Regions from separate parts of the Lactobacillus sp. UMNPBX17 genome, predicted to be linked through region 2. Evidence: predicted binding sites of a transcription regulator. Region 2 holds the regulator's gene; the other holds the start of a gene.
What was found. Region 2 encodes Rex, which represses fermentation and respiration genes when NADH is low (regulators of the CRP and FNR family bind a similar motif). Its sites were predicted from a motif close to TTGTGAANTANTTCACAA; they were not measured.
Positions count from the first base shown of each region.

Region 1: the regulator Rex is predicted to act here: its motif matches at 4,336-4,353, upstream of adhE (bifunctional acetaldehyde-CoA/alcohol dehydrogenase).

Region 1 covers NZ_PCYT01000037.1:3,710-11,800, reverse strand. The annotation lists gene glmS (glutamine--fructose-6-phosphate transaminase (isomerizing)) at 1-1,486, opposite strand, end outside; gene adhE (bifunctional acetaldehyde-CoA/alcohol dehydrogenase) at 1,681-4,305, opposite strand; gene CP368_RS06730 (amino acid permease) at 4,617-5,990, shown strand; gene CP368_RS06725 (DapH/DapD/GlmU-related protein) at 6,016-6,534, opposite strand; gene CP368_RS06720 (LysR family transcriptional regulator) at 6,641-7,522, shown strand; gene CP368_RS06715 (DUF956 family protein) at 7,565-7,933, opposite strand; gene CP368_RS06710 (PTS system mannose/fructose/sorbose family transporter subunit IID) at 7,937-8,091, opposite strand, start outside.
Region 2 covers NZ_PCYT01000006.1:43,115-51,205, reverse strand. The annotation lists gene CP368_RS02190 (ABC-F family ATP-binding cassette domain-containing protein) at 1-925, opposite strand, end outside; gene CP368_RS02185 (redox-sensing transcriptional repressor Rex) at 1,099-1,746, shown strand; gene CP368_RS02180 (LytTR family DNA-binding domain-containing protein) at 1,885-2,343, shown strand; gene CP368_RS02175 (hypothetical protein) at 2,340-3,086, shown strand; gene CP368_RS02170 (LacI family DNA-binding transcriptional regulator) at 3,120-4,106, opposite strand; gene CP368_RS02165 (sucrose-6-phosphate hydrolase) at 4,119-5,576, opposite strand; gene CP368_RS02160 (sucrose-specific PTS transporter subunit IIBC) at 5,798-7,747, shown strand; gene CP368_RS02155 (hypothetical protein) at 8,016-8,066, opposite strand.

The sequences.
Region 1 (8,091 bases), on a different contig from region 2:
AACCTTCAGTTTGGATGTATGAAACTTCCTTCAACTTAAGAGCAGCTTCAAGAGCAACAGCATAGTCAATACCACGACCAATGTAGAATGCATTTCTTGATTTAATCAAGTAGTCATCTGCAAGCTTCTTGATCTTTTCCTTACCGTCAACGATTTGTTGGATGCCTTCTGCAGCCATTGCCAAATCTTGACGCAAGTCCCAATCCTTAGCATTTTCATTATTCAACTTTTCACCAAGAGCCTTAGCAAGAACAGCTTGTAAAGCAATCTGAGCGGTGTAAGCCTTAGTTGAAGCAACGGCAATTTCAGGGCCAGCACCCAAGAGCATTGTGTAAGTAGCTTCACGAGAAAGAGTTGAACCTTCTACGTTAGTCATAGTTAAGCTTGGAATGCCACGCTTGTTAACTTCCTTCAAAACAACACGTGAGTCAGCAGTTTCACCTGATTGGGTCAAGAAGATGAAGAATGGGTGCTTGCTCATCATTGGGAAGTGGTAGCCAGCTTCTGAAGCCAAACCAACTTCGGTTGGAATACCAGTGTAATGTTCAAAGAGAGTCTTACCAACTAAGCCTGCATGGTAACTAGTACCGGCAGCGAAGATGTATAAACGGTCTGCCTTAGAAATAGCATCAAGAATATCTTGATCAACCTTTGGTTCACCATTTTCATCAAGGTAGTTTTGTGACATGTGACGCATTACGCCAGGTTGTTCATCAATTTCCTTAAGCATGTAGAATTCGTAAGCACCCTTTGAAGCTGCGTTTGGATCAATGTTCAAAACGTGAGGTTCACGGTCAACTTTTTTACCATCAACAGTTTCAATTGTGTAAGAATCCTTAGTAATGTCACCAACATCCCCATCGTGCAAATCAACGAAAGTCTTAGTTTGGTCCATTACTGAAATAGCATCTGAAGCAATGATGTTAAAACCATCACCGATACCAAGCATCATTGGTGACTTGTTCTTAGAGATAAAGACATGATCTGGTTCAGTATTATCAACAAGCAAGAATGCGTATGAACCCTTAACAAGCTTCAAAGCTTCCTTAAATGCTGAAAAGCCATCCAAATTCTTGTCGCGTGCAATCTTACCGATTAATTGTACAACCACTTCAGTATCAGTATCTGAGTGGAAGTGTACGCCTTGTAAGTACTTTTCCTTCAATTCAGCGAAGTTTTCAATCACACCGTTGTGAACCAAGTAGAAACGCTTAGTTTCATCAAAGTGAGGGTGAGCATTGTCAACAGTTGGCTTACCGTGAGTAGCCCAACGGGTATGACCAATACCTACCAAACCTTGTTCATCTGGAGTCAACTTTTCTTTTAAGTTTGAAATACGGCCAACAGCCTTAGTCAAATATTCATTTCCATTTAAATCATTCAAGTAAATACCAGCTGAATCATAGCCACGGTATTCCAAATTTGTTAATCCGCTTAAAATAATTTCTCTTGCTGGTTTACCAACAACCCCAACAATTCCACACATAAATTTTTCTCCTTTGGTCTAGTTCACTTTTTGACAGTGGACTAGTTTGATTTCATTGTTACAGTTGCAATAATATTCTTTTTTGCCAAAGCGGTCAAGTGATTATTATCGAAATTGGTATAATCGATTTTAGAGCAAAAAAACAGCGGTCAGTTTTAATATACTGATCGCCATTTTGTATGTGTAAATTCAAATTACTTAGTCTTAATATCCTTACCTTCAAAGCTGTCTCTCATCAATTGAGCAATTTGACTAATTAATGGAGCAACTGGGTTAGTTACAGTATTTTGGTCGCCGTAAGCTTCAACAGCTAATTGGTCAACCTTCTTATTGAATTCATTTTCATCAACACCGTAATCCTTGTATGCCATCTTGATGCCAACTGATTGAGCTAAATCGATAATCTTTTGAACTAATTCTTCAATCAATTCAGCATCGCTTGAACCGGTCAAACCGATAGCTCTAGCAATTTCTGCGTAATCCTTGTCAGCACGGTAAACTGAGTAATGAGGCCACATAGCAAGCTTTTCTGGACGCTTAGCATTGAAGCGGATAACTTGTGGTAAAGCAATAGCATCGCTGACACCACTTGGAATATCAAAGGTTGAACCAACAGTGTGGGCAATTGAGTGTTCCAAGCCAAGGAATGCGTTTGAGTATGCCATACCAGCAATAGTAGCTGCATCGTGCATCTTCTTGCCAGCATCAAGATCACCATCATATGACTTCTTCAAGTTAGCGAAGATGATCTTAATAGCTTCAAGTGACCAACCACGAGTAAAGTCAGTAGCCATAGTTGAAACGTAACTTTCGATTGCGTGACCTAAAGCTTCAAAGCCTGACCAAGCAATCAAGCGTTTGGGCAATTTTTGTACGAATTGGTCATCAACAATAGAAACATCTGGGGTCAAAGCATAGTCACAAAGGGTGTGCTTAATACCAGTCTTAGCATCGCTAATGACAGCGATTGGTGAAACTTCTGAACCAGTACCTGAAGTGGTTGGAATACATACAAGTTGAACGCCGTTAATCTTTGGGAAGCGAACTACTCTTTTTCTGATATCCAAAAACTTTTGATAAGCTTCTTCAAACTTCATTTCTGGATTTTCGTAGAATAAACGCATTACCTTAGCAGCGTCCATTACTGAACCACCACCGATGGCGATGACAACGTCTGGTTTAAAGATGTTCATTCTGTGAACCCCATCTTTAATAACGTCGGTGTTTGGATCAAGCGTTACGGCCCTGAAGACTTCGTATTCTTTTTGACCACGACGCTTAGAAATAATGTCGGTAATTTCATCGGCAAAGCCTTGGTCAGCTACGCCTTCATCAGTAACGATGAAGAAACGGTTAACGTTTGGCATGTGACGTAAGTAGTTAGCTGCGTTGTGTTCGAAGTAGGTCTTAGAAGGAACCTTTACCCATTGCATGTTGTCACGACGCTTGGCAACAGTTTTAATGTTAAGCAAATCGCGAGCACCGATGTTATGTGAGAAGGTGTTGGCACCATATGAACCAGTACCCAAGGTAAGTGATGGAAGCATGTTGTTGTAAAGGTCACCGATACCACCAAGAGCAGCTGGTGAGTTAACCAAGATACGGCATGCATCCATCTTCATTGAGAATTCTTTGATTACTTTTTGATCACTTGAGTGAAGTCCAGCAGTGTGACCACGACCACCGTAATCAAGCAATTCTGAACAAATTCTGAAAGCATCATCATGATCTTTAGCACGGTATAAAGTGAAGACTGGTGAAAGCTTTTCAGCTGAAAGTGGAAATTTTCTACCAACGCCCTTGTATTCAGCAACAATAACCTTGGTCTCCTTTGGTACATCAACGCCGCAGAGCTTAGCAATTTCATAAGCTGACTTACCAGCTACAGGACCTGCAACAGTACCACGTCTTGGATCGATGAAGTGTTCTTCAAACTTCTTAATTTCTTCTTTGTTCAAGAAGTAGCAGCTCCACGTCTTGAATTCTTCCTTAACTCGGTCGTAGATTTCATCATCTACAACAACTGAGTTTTCAGAGGCACAAACCATACCGTTATCGAAGTTCTTTGACAAAACAATGTCGTAAACGGCACGGTCAATGTTAGCAGTCTTTTCAATGTAGGATGGGCCGTTACCAGGACCAACACCGATGGCTGGCTTACCTGATGAATATGCGGCCTTAACCATACCAGGACCACCTGTAGCTAAAATGGTTTGAACACCTGGGTTATTCATTAAATCAGTAGTAGCATCCAAACTTGGTTCTTCAATCCATTGAATTGCATCTTTTGGAGCACCCGCAGCAACGGCTGCAGCTTGAATGATCTTACCAGTTTCTACACAACACTTTTGAGCTTGTGGGTGGAAGCCGAAAATAATAGTATTTCTAGTCTTTAAAGCAAGCATAGCTTTGAAGATAACAGTTGAAGTTGGGTTAGTTACTGGAGTAACACCGGCAATAACACCTTTAGGTTCAGCAATCTTGGTTAAACCTAATTCCTTGTCTTCCTCAATTACGCCAACAGTCTTTTCGTGACGTAAACTATTCCAAATATTTTCACTAGCGTACATGTTCTTAGTAGTTTTGTCTTCTACTACACCACGCTTAGTTTCTTCAACAGCCATCTTAGCTAGTGGGTAAGCATTTTGTTCACCTGCAGTAGCAACTGCTTCACAGATCTTATCAACTTGTTCTTGTGTGAAGTTAGCCATTTCATCTAAAGCGACATGTGATCTTTTTACTAAATTATCAACCATGTCGTAAATTTGCTTTTTCTTCTCTTCCTCTGTTTGAGTCTCTTTTGGTTGTGTCTTAGCCATTATTTTATTACCTCTAAGATCTACTAATTCTTGTGAACTAATTTACAATGTCAACTATAGCACAATAAATCTAAAAGTAAACGCCATAATTTACGTAATTCACTAGTGAACAAGCATAAAAAATCACTCTATAATTTACTCTCAGACTAATGAAAGCGGTTGCTATTTTTACTAGTTTGTGAATTAACAAACATATTAATTTATATTATTCTTCTGAATTTTTTAAAGCTTTCCTAAATTACTGGTGCTCGATTGCAAAAATGATAAAATATTAAGTACATGTGAGAAAACTGAGAATATGGGGGAAATATATGAGTGAGAAAAAATCAGAGACTAGTTCTGGATATAAAAGAACCCTAAGCAATGCTCACATTCAATTAATTGCTTTGGGAGGAACAATCGGAACCGGTCTTTTTCTAGGTGTCGGTGACAGTATTCATAGGGCCGGGCCTAGCGTTATCTTGATCTATATCATTGTAGGTATTTTCCTATTCTTGCTTATGCGAGCCTTAGGCGAATTGATTATGTCCGACCTCAACAAGCATACTTACATTGATTTTATCGAACAATATCTGGGTAAAAACATCGGTTTTATTACCGGATATCTTTATTGGATTAGTTGGATCACTTTAGGAATGGCAGAAACAACTGCCTTAGGAATTTATTTTGAATATTGGTTTTCCAATTTAAAACCATGGATTCCAGGATTAATTACAACTGCCGTTTTGTTAATCATCAATCTAATTTCAGCTCGTGTTTTTGGTAATTTGGAATTCAGTTTTGCCATTATCAAAATCGTGACAGTAGTTGCTTTTGTTTTATTGATCGCTTATCTATTAATCACTGGTGGTAAAACATCATTTGGTCCTGTAGCTTTTGCTAATTTAGATGATCATGGCGGATTTTTCGCTCGTGGTCCACACGGTTTTTTACAAGGATTCCAAATGGTAATCTTCAGTTTTATTGGGGTTGAATTAATTGGTTTAACGGCAGCTGAAGCTCAAAATCCAGAAACCACATTAAAACGCGCAATCAATCAATTGCCAATCAGAATTATCCTATTCTACGTGATGGCGATTTTAGGAATTTTATTGGTTATTCCTTGGTCAAAAGTTTCAACTAACTCTAGTCCTTTTGTGCAAGCTTTAGGTGCAACCGGTATTCGCAATGCCAGTTCAATTATTAACTTCGTAGTAATTTCGGCAGCAGTCTCCTCCACTAACAGTTTTTTATACAGTGCGGGACGACTTTTGTTCTCAGTTACTTTCCACGGCAAAGGCAAGTGGAATCAAACTTTTGGTCACCTATCCAGACGGCAGTTGCCACAAAATGCTTTAATTTTGTCAGCATTATTTATGGCCTGCGCACCACTGATTACCTTGATTATCGGCGATCAAGCTTTTAACTTTATTTCATCTACTTCAACAAGTATGTTCTTGATCATCTGGTGCTTAATGGTTTTGACTCACATTGCTTACAGAAGAAAAACACCTGAAAATAAGTTAAATGACTTCAAAATGCCTGGCTTCCCTTACGTTGATTATTTGATTCTATTGTTCTTCGTATTGATGATCATCTTACTTTTGATTTTACCAAGCTACCGCATCCCAATGATTTCAGCTATCGTTACTTTCATCATCTTGTACTTAATCTCCAAACTCTGGAGTGACAAAAAAGAAGCTTAAAAAAAGACGCGATAATGTTGCGTTTTTATTCTTCTATTTTTTTGATAATTTTTGCAGGTACGCCAGCAACTACTGTGTTTTTCGGCACATCCTTAGTAACCACTGCTCCAGCGGCTATTACAGCATTTTCACCCACAATTACGCCTGGACAAATGGTAGCCCTGGCACCGATCCAGGCATTTTTCTTGATAAGTACTGGCTTTAATTCGAGTTCTTTTCTCTGCTTAGGTTTTAAACCGTGGTTAACGAAAAGAAGATATGCACCTGGTCCAATTAAAACATCGTCTTCAATGGTGATGCCACCTAAGTCAACCATCATCACATTGGAGTTAATAAAGATGCGTTCACCTATTTTGATGTTGTGGCCGTAATCCGTGTAAAATGGCAATATAATTTCTGTACTCTCGGGGATTTTTTGTCCTGTGATTTCACTGATTAATTGCCGCGCTTCACATTCATAATGACGCTGCGCGTTCAAGTTCTGCAACAAGCGCTGATTTTGTTCGACAATTTCTTGAATAAATTCTTTATCTTGGGTCTTCATAATCTGCTACTCCTTTTCTTGCTCATTTTTAGTTTAAAAGGTAAAGTAAGTAATGTAAAAAACTTATTAAGTATCACGTATAATAACTTTTATTTATGGTTAAAATATGGAATTAAGAGTTTTAACTTATTTTGTTGCCACAGCGCAAGAGTTAAACATGACGAAAGCGGCACAGAAATTATTAGTTTCTCAGCCTGCTTTATCACGCCAGATTGCGGATTTGGAAGACGAATTAGGGGTCAAGTTATTCAACCGCCAACCACGCCATTTAACTCTGACACCTTCGGGACAATATTTATTAGAGCAAGCAAAAGAAATTTTAGCTTTAACTACCAAAACTAAGAGCAACCTGCAATCATCAGCTGTAATCAGTGGTGATTTAACTATTGCTGCCGGCGAAAGTGTTGGGATGCAAAGACTGATGAATATTGTAAGTAACATTATTCAGGACTACCCTACAGTTAAAATTCATATTCTAAGTGGTGACTATGAATTCGCTGAAAAGAAGTTAAACATCGGTACAGTCGATTTTGCGGCTATCATTGGTAATGTTAACCTTTCAAACTATGCTTCCATTCAATTGCCAGAACGAGACGTATGGGGCGTATTAATGACTAAGAACGATCCTTTGGCTAAAAAGAAGGCAATTACCCCAGCGGATCTGGTTGGCAGAACCGTCTTAAATTCTCAACAGGCTGACACGATGCACTATTTCGATAATTGGCTTGGCAATTACAAAGACGACGTCAATTTCATCGGAACGGTCAACCTAAGCTTTAACGGAACTTTACTAGTTAAAAACAATGCGGCTATGATGTTAACACTAGATAAAATTGCTAATACTTCTAGCGAATCGGGTTTAACATTTAGGCCAATATCCCCAGCTTTAAGTGAACCAATCACGGTTATCTGGAAACATGAGACTAACTTATCACCCGTTGCCGAATTATTCTTAAATAGATTGCAAGCTTCTATTGCTGATGACTAAAAAAATCCCAAGGCCATTCGACCTTGGGATTTTTAGTTTGCTTTATTTTTTCTTACGAGTAAAACGTTGCTTAATTTGTTGCCACATACTTAATGCTTTACGCATATGGTCAGCAGGTACATATTTTCTTATTGCACGCAATACCTTTTTAGGATCACGCGCAGCGAAGATAAATTTACCATTAGATTTAGTTCTAATTTCAAAACGTGGAATATAACGTCCATTAAAATGAACATCCGCAACTACATAAGTTACTTCTTTCCATGGAATTTGAACATAGTCTTCAACGTTTCGCTCATTATAAAATTCAAAAGCTTTATCGCCGATCATAATTTTTCCATAGGATGCAATACCTCTAAACCAGGTACCATCAACGGTCAGATCGACTCTTGTGTTAATTGATTTAGCCATTTATTAAAGAATGCCCCATACGTGGAAGAGAACACCGACAACGAAGATACCGATGATAATCCAGATTGGTGAAACCTTCTTCTTCAATAACCACATACAGAAGAATGTCAAAAGAAGACCAGCTAAACCTGGAATCAATGAGTCCAAGTTGTCTTGCA
Region 2 (8,091 bases):
CCTTGTTCTTATGCTTTGGTGGCTTGATTCGTTCGATTTTTTCAAGCTTTTTACGACGACTCTGAGCACGTTTGGTAGTAGTAGCTCTTACTAAATTCTTTTGAATAAATTCTTCGTCTTTTTTGATCTCGGCCTGTTGCTTTTCATATGCTGCTTCTTGATCTTTATCACGTTGTTCACGCTGCATTACGTAAGCAGAATAATTACCCTTAAATGGAGTTAATTTACCAAATTGCAATTCGAAGATTTGAGTTGCCAAATGATCTAAGAAGTACTGGTCGTGGGATACAACCAAAATTGCACCGCTATAGTTCTTCAAAAAGCCTTCCAACCAATCAAGCGTATCCAAGTCAAGGTAGTTAGTAGGTTCGTCTAGCAAAAGCAATGCGGGCTTACGCAGAAGCAACTTTACGAAAGCTAATCTAGTCTTTTCACCGCCAGAAAGGCTGCCAATCTTCTTTTGCCAAGTATTTTCTGGAAACTTGAAACCATTCAGGATACTCTTAATATCTGATTGGTAGGTATAACCGCCTTTTTGTTCAAAAGCAAATTGCTTTTGGTCATATTGCTTAAGCAGTTCCTGGTCTTCGGGATGTTCCGCAATTTGTTCTTGCATGTGAGTTAAACTTTTTGCTTCCTTTATTAAGGGTGCAAAAACAGATTCCATTTCATCCCAAATGGTCTTGTCTTCGTTTAATGCATTTTCCTGAGCAATGTAACCTACATCAATGCCCTTGTTAACAGTGAATTCACCGTGAGTTGGTTCTTGCTCGCCTGTCATAATTTTTAATAGGGTAGTTTTACCGACCCCGTTGGGACCAACTAAACCGATTCGGGCATTAGAATCGATTGAAAAAGTAACATTTTTAAATAAAGTGTTGGCACCAAATTGTTGTTCTAAATCGTGTCCTTGTGCAATAATCATAATTTTTCACCTAACCATTATTCTACCATATGGTAGAAAGTGATCGAATACTAAATACATGTGAAAAATAATCTTTGTGAAAAATATGTTTGGACAAACACCCTGTTAACAGGTATGATAGATATGCTTGATTGTGCATTCACAAACATGAAATACAGTTGGGGGCTTCTATTATGGATAGAATAAAAATTCCAAAAGCAACAGCAAAAAGACTACCTTTATATTATCGTTATTTGATCATTTTAAATGAAGAAGGCAAGGATAAGGTTTCTTCCACTGAACTATCTGAGGCAGTTCAAGTTGATAGTGCTTCGATTAGAAGAGATTTCTCATATTTTGGTGCTTTAGGTAAGCGCGGATATGGTTATGATGTAAAGAATTTGCTGAGCTTTTTCAAAAAGATTTTAAATCAAGATACATTGACAAACGTTGCTTTAGTTGGTGTTGGTAACTTGGGAAGGGCGTTACTTAATTACAATTTTAAGCGAAGCAACAATATTAGAATTTCTTGTGCTTTTGATATTAATAAAAAAATTACAGGTCGTATCCTAAGCGGCGTTCCTGTTTACGATATGAAAGATTTAAAGCAGCAATTAAGTGATCAACAAATTTCAATTGCTATTTTAACTGTTCCTTCAACCGCTGCCCAAAAGACTACTGATGAAATGGTAGATGCGGGAGTTAAGGGAATTATGAACTTTACACCGATTAGATTATCTGCTCCTGCAAGTGTAAGAGTGCAAAATGTAGATTTGGCAACAGAATTGCAAACATTGATTTACTTTTTAGATTCTGAAAAGCAAAAGAACGATGAATTATAATCTTAAAAGACTACTTTTCTAAATGAAAGGTAGTCTTTTTTACCTCTTAGTCATGAAAATTGACCACTTAGTCTAAATAGCTAGTTTTCACGCAAGATTCTTGGTTTAATATAGTTAAGTCGAAGGGAGGGATGAAGCTTGAAGGTAAAATTAAATATTGATCCTAATCAAAAGGAGACAGAAATAGTTATTAATGCTTCGGAATTAACGCCAGAAATTGAACAATTGTATCATGCCTTGCAGAAACAAACGCCTAATCTTGAGCAGATCGAAGCTATCAAAGATGATGTCTCTTATTATTTGAATTTAAGCGACATCCTTTTCTTTGAAACTGACAGTAAGATCGTCATGGCTCATACGACGAAAAATGCTTATCAAGTTAAATACAAATTGTATGAGTTAGAAGATATATTGGGCGGCAATTTTATGCGAGTAGCTAAATCTACTATTTTGAATTTGGATAAAATATATGCCATTACACGTTCGATTTCTAACTGTCAGATTAAATTTGAAGAATCATATAAAACGGTCTATGTATCGCGGCATTATTATCGTGATTTGCGTAATCGTTTAGAAGAAAGAAGGAATTTTCAATGAGAGGTAAATTGGGACGAGCTTTTTGGGGCATCTTCTTTATTGCCTGTGCATTGTTTGTAGTTTTAAACCAAATGGGGATTTGGACTTACAGACTAGGGTTCTGGGCTGCGATTGGGACAGTGATTTTTGCAATCAGTTTATTAGATGGATTAATTAATCGTCGGATCACTGAGAGTGTCTTTTCTGTTGCGTTCATTTTAATGATTTTCGCTGAACCACTACATATTACTCGGTTGGTACCGTGGACTATTTTACTTGCAGCAGTCCTAATTTCAATTGGATTGGGGATTATTTTTCGCAATCGATTTCATACGGTGGTTTATGCAAATAAGAAAATTAAAAACTTTAGGGACAAAAGAGAAAATCTTACAGATCATATCTTTACTGATACAGTAAGCAAAGAACAAGGTTCTCATGTAGTAGTTGATCAAACTATGTCAGACACTTCTCGTTATATTCATTCTAAAGCACTAGAGACAATCGATGTGAATGCTAAAATGAGTGATGTTAACTTATACTTAGATGATGCTCAGGCAGCAAATGAAACAGTGACAATGAATGTCAATATAACAATGACAGATTTGACGATCTATTTACCATTATCATGGCAGGTAGAAAGCAACATGGCATCTACTTTCATGTCAGGTGATTTTGAAATTGATGGTACGTCTAACGGTGGTGGACCAACTTTAATTATTCAAGGTCGTTCGAGCATGAGTGATATCAAAATAGAATATGTCTAAAAAATAAGGCTTGGAAATCTCCAAGCCTTATTTTCATGCGGTTGTTAAACTTTTAATTAATTTAACAGGTAAGATGTAATGCTTTTTGTTAAGTTCTTTATTAGGATCACTAATTCTTTGAAGCAAAAGTTTAACTAACAAAATAGCTATATCATTGATGGGTTGAGCAATTGTTGATAATTCAGAATGGTAAGTTTGAATTTGTTTAGTACCATCAAAGCCAATTACTTTTAAATCTTCAGGTACTTTTAATCCTAACTTTCGTGCTTCTTGTAAAACTAAGATTGCGGTTAAATCATCTGTGCAAACAACACCATCAGGATGATCATTTTGCAGCATTTCGTGAATAGTTATATTCTTCAATAATGTAGAATCAGAAAATGCTACTGAACAAATGTGGGGAGTAAAATTTAAATTTTCTGCTTCGTTTAAATAGGCCTTTAATCGTTGGTCTGTAGGGTTACCTTTTAATTGTTTATTTCCTAAAAAGAAAATTTTATGACAACCACTTTGAATTAAATCATGTACTGCTAATTTGATTCCTTGATAATTATCACAACTGACAATAGGTACATTTTCGGATAATTTACGATCAAAAGAAACAATCGGCAATCCTAATTCTTGATATTCTTCGATTCCTAAATTATGAGCTCCGGCAATAATACCATCAACCTGGTTGGCTAAGAGCATTTTTAGGTAGGCACGTTCTTTTTCTTTATCTCTTTGAGCATTACAAAGGATTATCTTATATCCCTTTTCAAATAAAATGTTTTCGATATCTTGTATTAGTTCCGCAAAAAATGGATTGGTTATTTCTGGGAAAATCAATCCAATTAATTTCATTTTTTTGCCTTGAAGTGATCGAGCAAGGGAATTAGGTTGATAATTTAATTCTTTCATAGCTGTGAAAACTTTATGTTTGGTTTTATCGCTTAAATAGCCATGATTATTAATTACTCGAGAGACAGTTGTTACTGAAACACCAGCTTTTTGTGCAACATCTGTCAATTTTACTGCCATAATATCACCTTATTAAAGGATCGTTTCCATATTGTAGAAAGTTCCTTGATAATTTGTATCTTGATCAAATTTAATTCGTTGGTTAACTGGATCAGTGAAAAATCTGCCAGTTAGAACATGTTCGCCACCGTTAACGAAGATTTCTACTAATGAGTGATCGACAAAAATATCAAGTTTTAAGTCTTCGTGTGGAGTAAAGCTAGTAGATCTAGTGGTGCCATAATCAACTGCTACTTTCTTCCCAGCCTGAGCACGATCCAAAGTTAATTTTCCATCGTTGGTATCAAACTTGATTTGCAAGCTTTCGCTTAAATCATCGTTAGCAGCAAAGTGCAAAGTGCCAGTTTGGTTAGCTGAAATATTTAACTTTAATTCATATTGGCCGGTAGTATTTTCTTTTATTGTCTTACCACTAACTTTTTCTTCATTTCTGCGTAATGACTTGATAGTTTCAACTGGTTCTTGAATTAGTTTGCCATCATGAATACTCAACTTCTTAACTTGGCTTAAGCAGTTAGCCCAATTTTCATCATCGGTTGGGTAAGTGGTATCAGGCAAACCAACCCAGCTAACTTCGTATGCAGTACCATCAGGGGCGTTAAATGCTTGTGTAGCATAAACATCGAAGCCTTCGTCGAGGTTGTGTAAAGGACCTGGGTTGATTAAACAGTGATTTTCAAAATCAATGTCATCGGCAATCACATACATGTTAGGGTAAATATCATCATAGTCTGCAATCTTTTTATCTAAACCTTGAGGGCAGAAAATGACTACGACTTTACCGCCGACGCGAACAATGTTAGGACATTCAATCATGTAGCCTAAAACGTGATCTGATAAGTTTAAGAAGCCTAATTCTTCCCAATTCTTAAGATCCTTAGATTTCCAAACATCAATATGACCGTGTTTTTCAGCTTTGTCTTGTGCACCTAAAATCGCATAGTAAGTGTCATTTTCCTTAAGAATTTGAGGATCGCGGAAATGTTCAGTGATGTGATCAGGATTCTTGAATAAAACAGTTTTGTCTTTGACGACACCATCTTTATCCATCCAAGCACCAATTTGGTAAGGAGTGCGAACCCAGTTTTCATCACGGTGATTACCTGTGTACATTAAGAATAATTTGCCGTCGATTTCACGAGCAGAACCTGAGTAGGCACCGTGTGAATCTGCCATGCTGTCAGGCTTAACAGCTAAGCCGAGATTGATCCAGTGAACTAAGTCTTGAGACTTGAAGTGGACCCATGATTTTAAACCGTGAACAGCACCAAATGGATATGATTGATAAAACAGGTGATATTCACCATTAAAATAAGAAAATCCATTTGGATCATTAACTAAACCTGAAATAGGGTGTAAATGGTAATGCATTTGATAAGCGGAATTTGCGGCCTCTGCTTGTAAGTCAAGTAAGGTCTCTGCATCCCATTTACTATAAGGTAAATAACGTTTTTCTCTTGTCCATTCCATAATTTTGCCTCCGTGTAAGCGTTATCTTTCATTTGTATTTTAGTAGATAATAAAAAATGTGTCAAACGCTTATCATATTTTATATCAGCAAAATTGGCTTATTAAGTCATAAGTCTGTAAAATAAATAAAGAAATTTCTGTCAAACGATTGACATATTTCATGAATGCGTTATCATAGTTAGTGAATTGAGAATAAAACGTTTACATAGGAGGAAACAAATATGGACCACAGAAAGGTGGCTGAACGAGTAATTAAAGACGTGGGCCGCGACAATATTATCGCTGGTGCTCACTGTGCTACTCGTTTGCGTTTAGTTTTAAAAGATGACTCAAAGGTTGACCAAAAAGCATTGGACAACGATCCAGATGTTAAAGGTACCTTTAAGACTAATGGCCAATATCAAGTTATTATTGGGCCAGGGGATGTTAATGATGTTTATGATGAATTCATTAAGATCACTGGCTTGAAAGAATTATCAACCGATGATTTGAAGAAGGTCGCTGCAGAAGGTAAAAAGAAGAATCCAGTAATGGATTTCATTAAACTTTTGTCTGACATCTTTGTTCCAATCATTCCAGCCTTAGTTGCTGGTGGTTTGTTGATGGCTTTGAACAACTTCTTGACTTCACCAGGACTATTTGGTTCTAAGTCAGTTGTTCAAATGGCACCTAATATTGCTGGCCTTTCTAACATGATCCAAGTCATGTCAGCTGCTCCATTTATCTTTATGCCAATTCTGGTAGGTATGTCGGCGGCTAAAAGGTTTGGAGCTAACCAATTCTTGGGTGCTGCAATCGGTATGATTATGACCACACCTAACTTGGGTGGTGCTACTAAGTTCTGGGATATCTTTGGTTTACATGTTGCACAAACTAACTACCAATACCAAGTTATTCCTGTCTTAGTATCAGTTTGGGTATTATCAATTTTGGAAAAGAGATTCCACAAATGGCTTCCATCTGCAGTTGACTTTACCTTTACACCACTTCTTTCAATTATGATTACTGGTTTCCTTACTTTTGTAATTATTGGACCAGTCTTCAAGGGTATCTCAGACGCTATTACTAATGCAATCGTATGGCTTTACAACACTACTGGTGCCTTTGGTATGGGTGTCTTTGGTTTGACTTATTCAGCAATTGTTACTACTGGTCTTCACCAAAGTTTCCCAGCTGTTGAAACTCAACTTTTGGCAGCATTTGCTAAGAATCCAGCAAGTTCTGGTGACTTTATCTTTGTTACCGCATGTATGGCTAACGTTGCTCAAGGTGCCGCAACCTTCGCAGTTTACTTCTTGACTAAGAACAAGAAGATGAAGGGGTTGGCAAGTTCATCAGGTGTATCTGCACTTCTTGGTATTACTGAACCAGCATTGTTCGGTGTTAACTTGAAGTACAAGTTCCCATTCTTCTGTGCTTTGATCGGTTCAGGTGTTGCTGCTGCATTTGCTGGCTTCATGCACGTAACTGCTGCAGCTCTTGGTTCAGCTGGTTTCCTTGGATTCCTTTCAATTTATCCAAAGACTATCCCAATGTGGGTTGTCTCAGTTGCAATCAGTTTTGCAGTTGCATTCATTCTTACTTACGTTTATGGTAAGGGTCACTTGAAGGAAGAAGTTGCTGAACAAGACGTTCCAGTAAACGATGCTGATGATTACGCTGAAGAAAACCAAAAGGCAGAAAAGCTCGGTAAGGAGGAATTATCATTAAAGGATGAAGTTATTGCTTCACCAGTTGATGGTACTCCAGAAAGCTTAACTAAGGTTAACGATCAAGTATTCTCAGCTAAGTTAATGGGTGACGGTGCTGCTGTTATCCCTAGTGACGGTACAATTTACTCACCAGTTACTGGTACTGTAACTATTGCTTACGAAACTAAGCACGCATACGGTATTAAGTCAGATGACGGTGCTGAAGTATTGATTCACATCGGTCTTGATACTGTAAACCTTAAGGGTGAACACTTCGAAAGCTTTGTAAAACAAGGTCAAAGAGTTGAAAAGGGCGATAAGCTTGGTACAGTTGACCTTGATGCTGTGAAGAAAGCAGGTTACGACACTACTGTCATGGTAGTAATTACTAACACTGCTAACTACGCAAATGTTCAACGCATTACCGACGCTGGCGACAAACACGGTGATAATTTGATCGCTGTCACAGCTCATAATTAATCATTAACTTATATAACTTACACTTCTCTAGAAAACAAAAAAGTTAAAAAGATAGATAAAATAAAGAAGACACTAAGAAAGATTATTTCTTGGTGTCTTTTTGTGTAATTAATATGTGAATGGACGAAATATGTTATAATTTAAGTAAAGAAAAAAGGAGACACAAAGGTCTCCTTTGCAGCCCGCTTTAAGAGCGGTGGCTAAAAATTATAAGATTGACGAACGTCTACTCAAATAACCTGCCAAAGTTATTGAATTGAGTGGCGTTTTATTTTTTGTCGTGATGATCGATGTAGGTCAGCAAAGCCAACACAAACATCCCAAACAAGAGCATCAAAGAAATG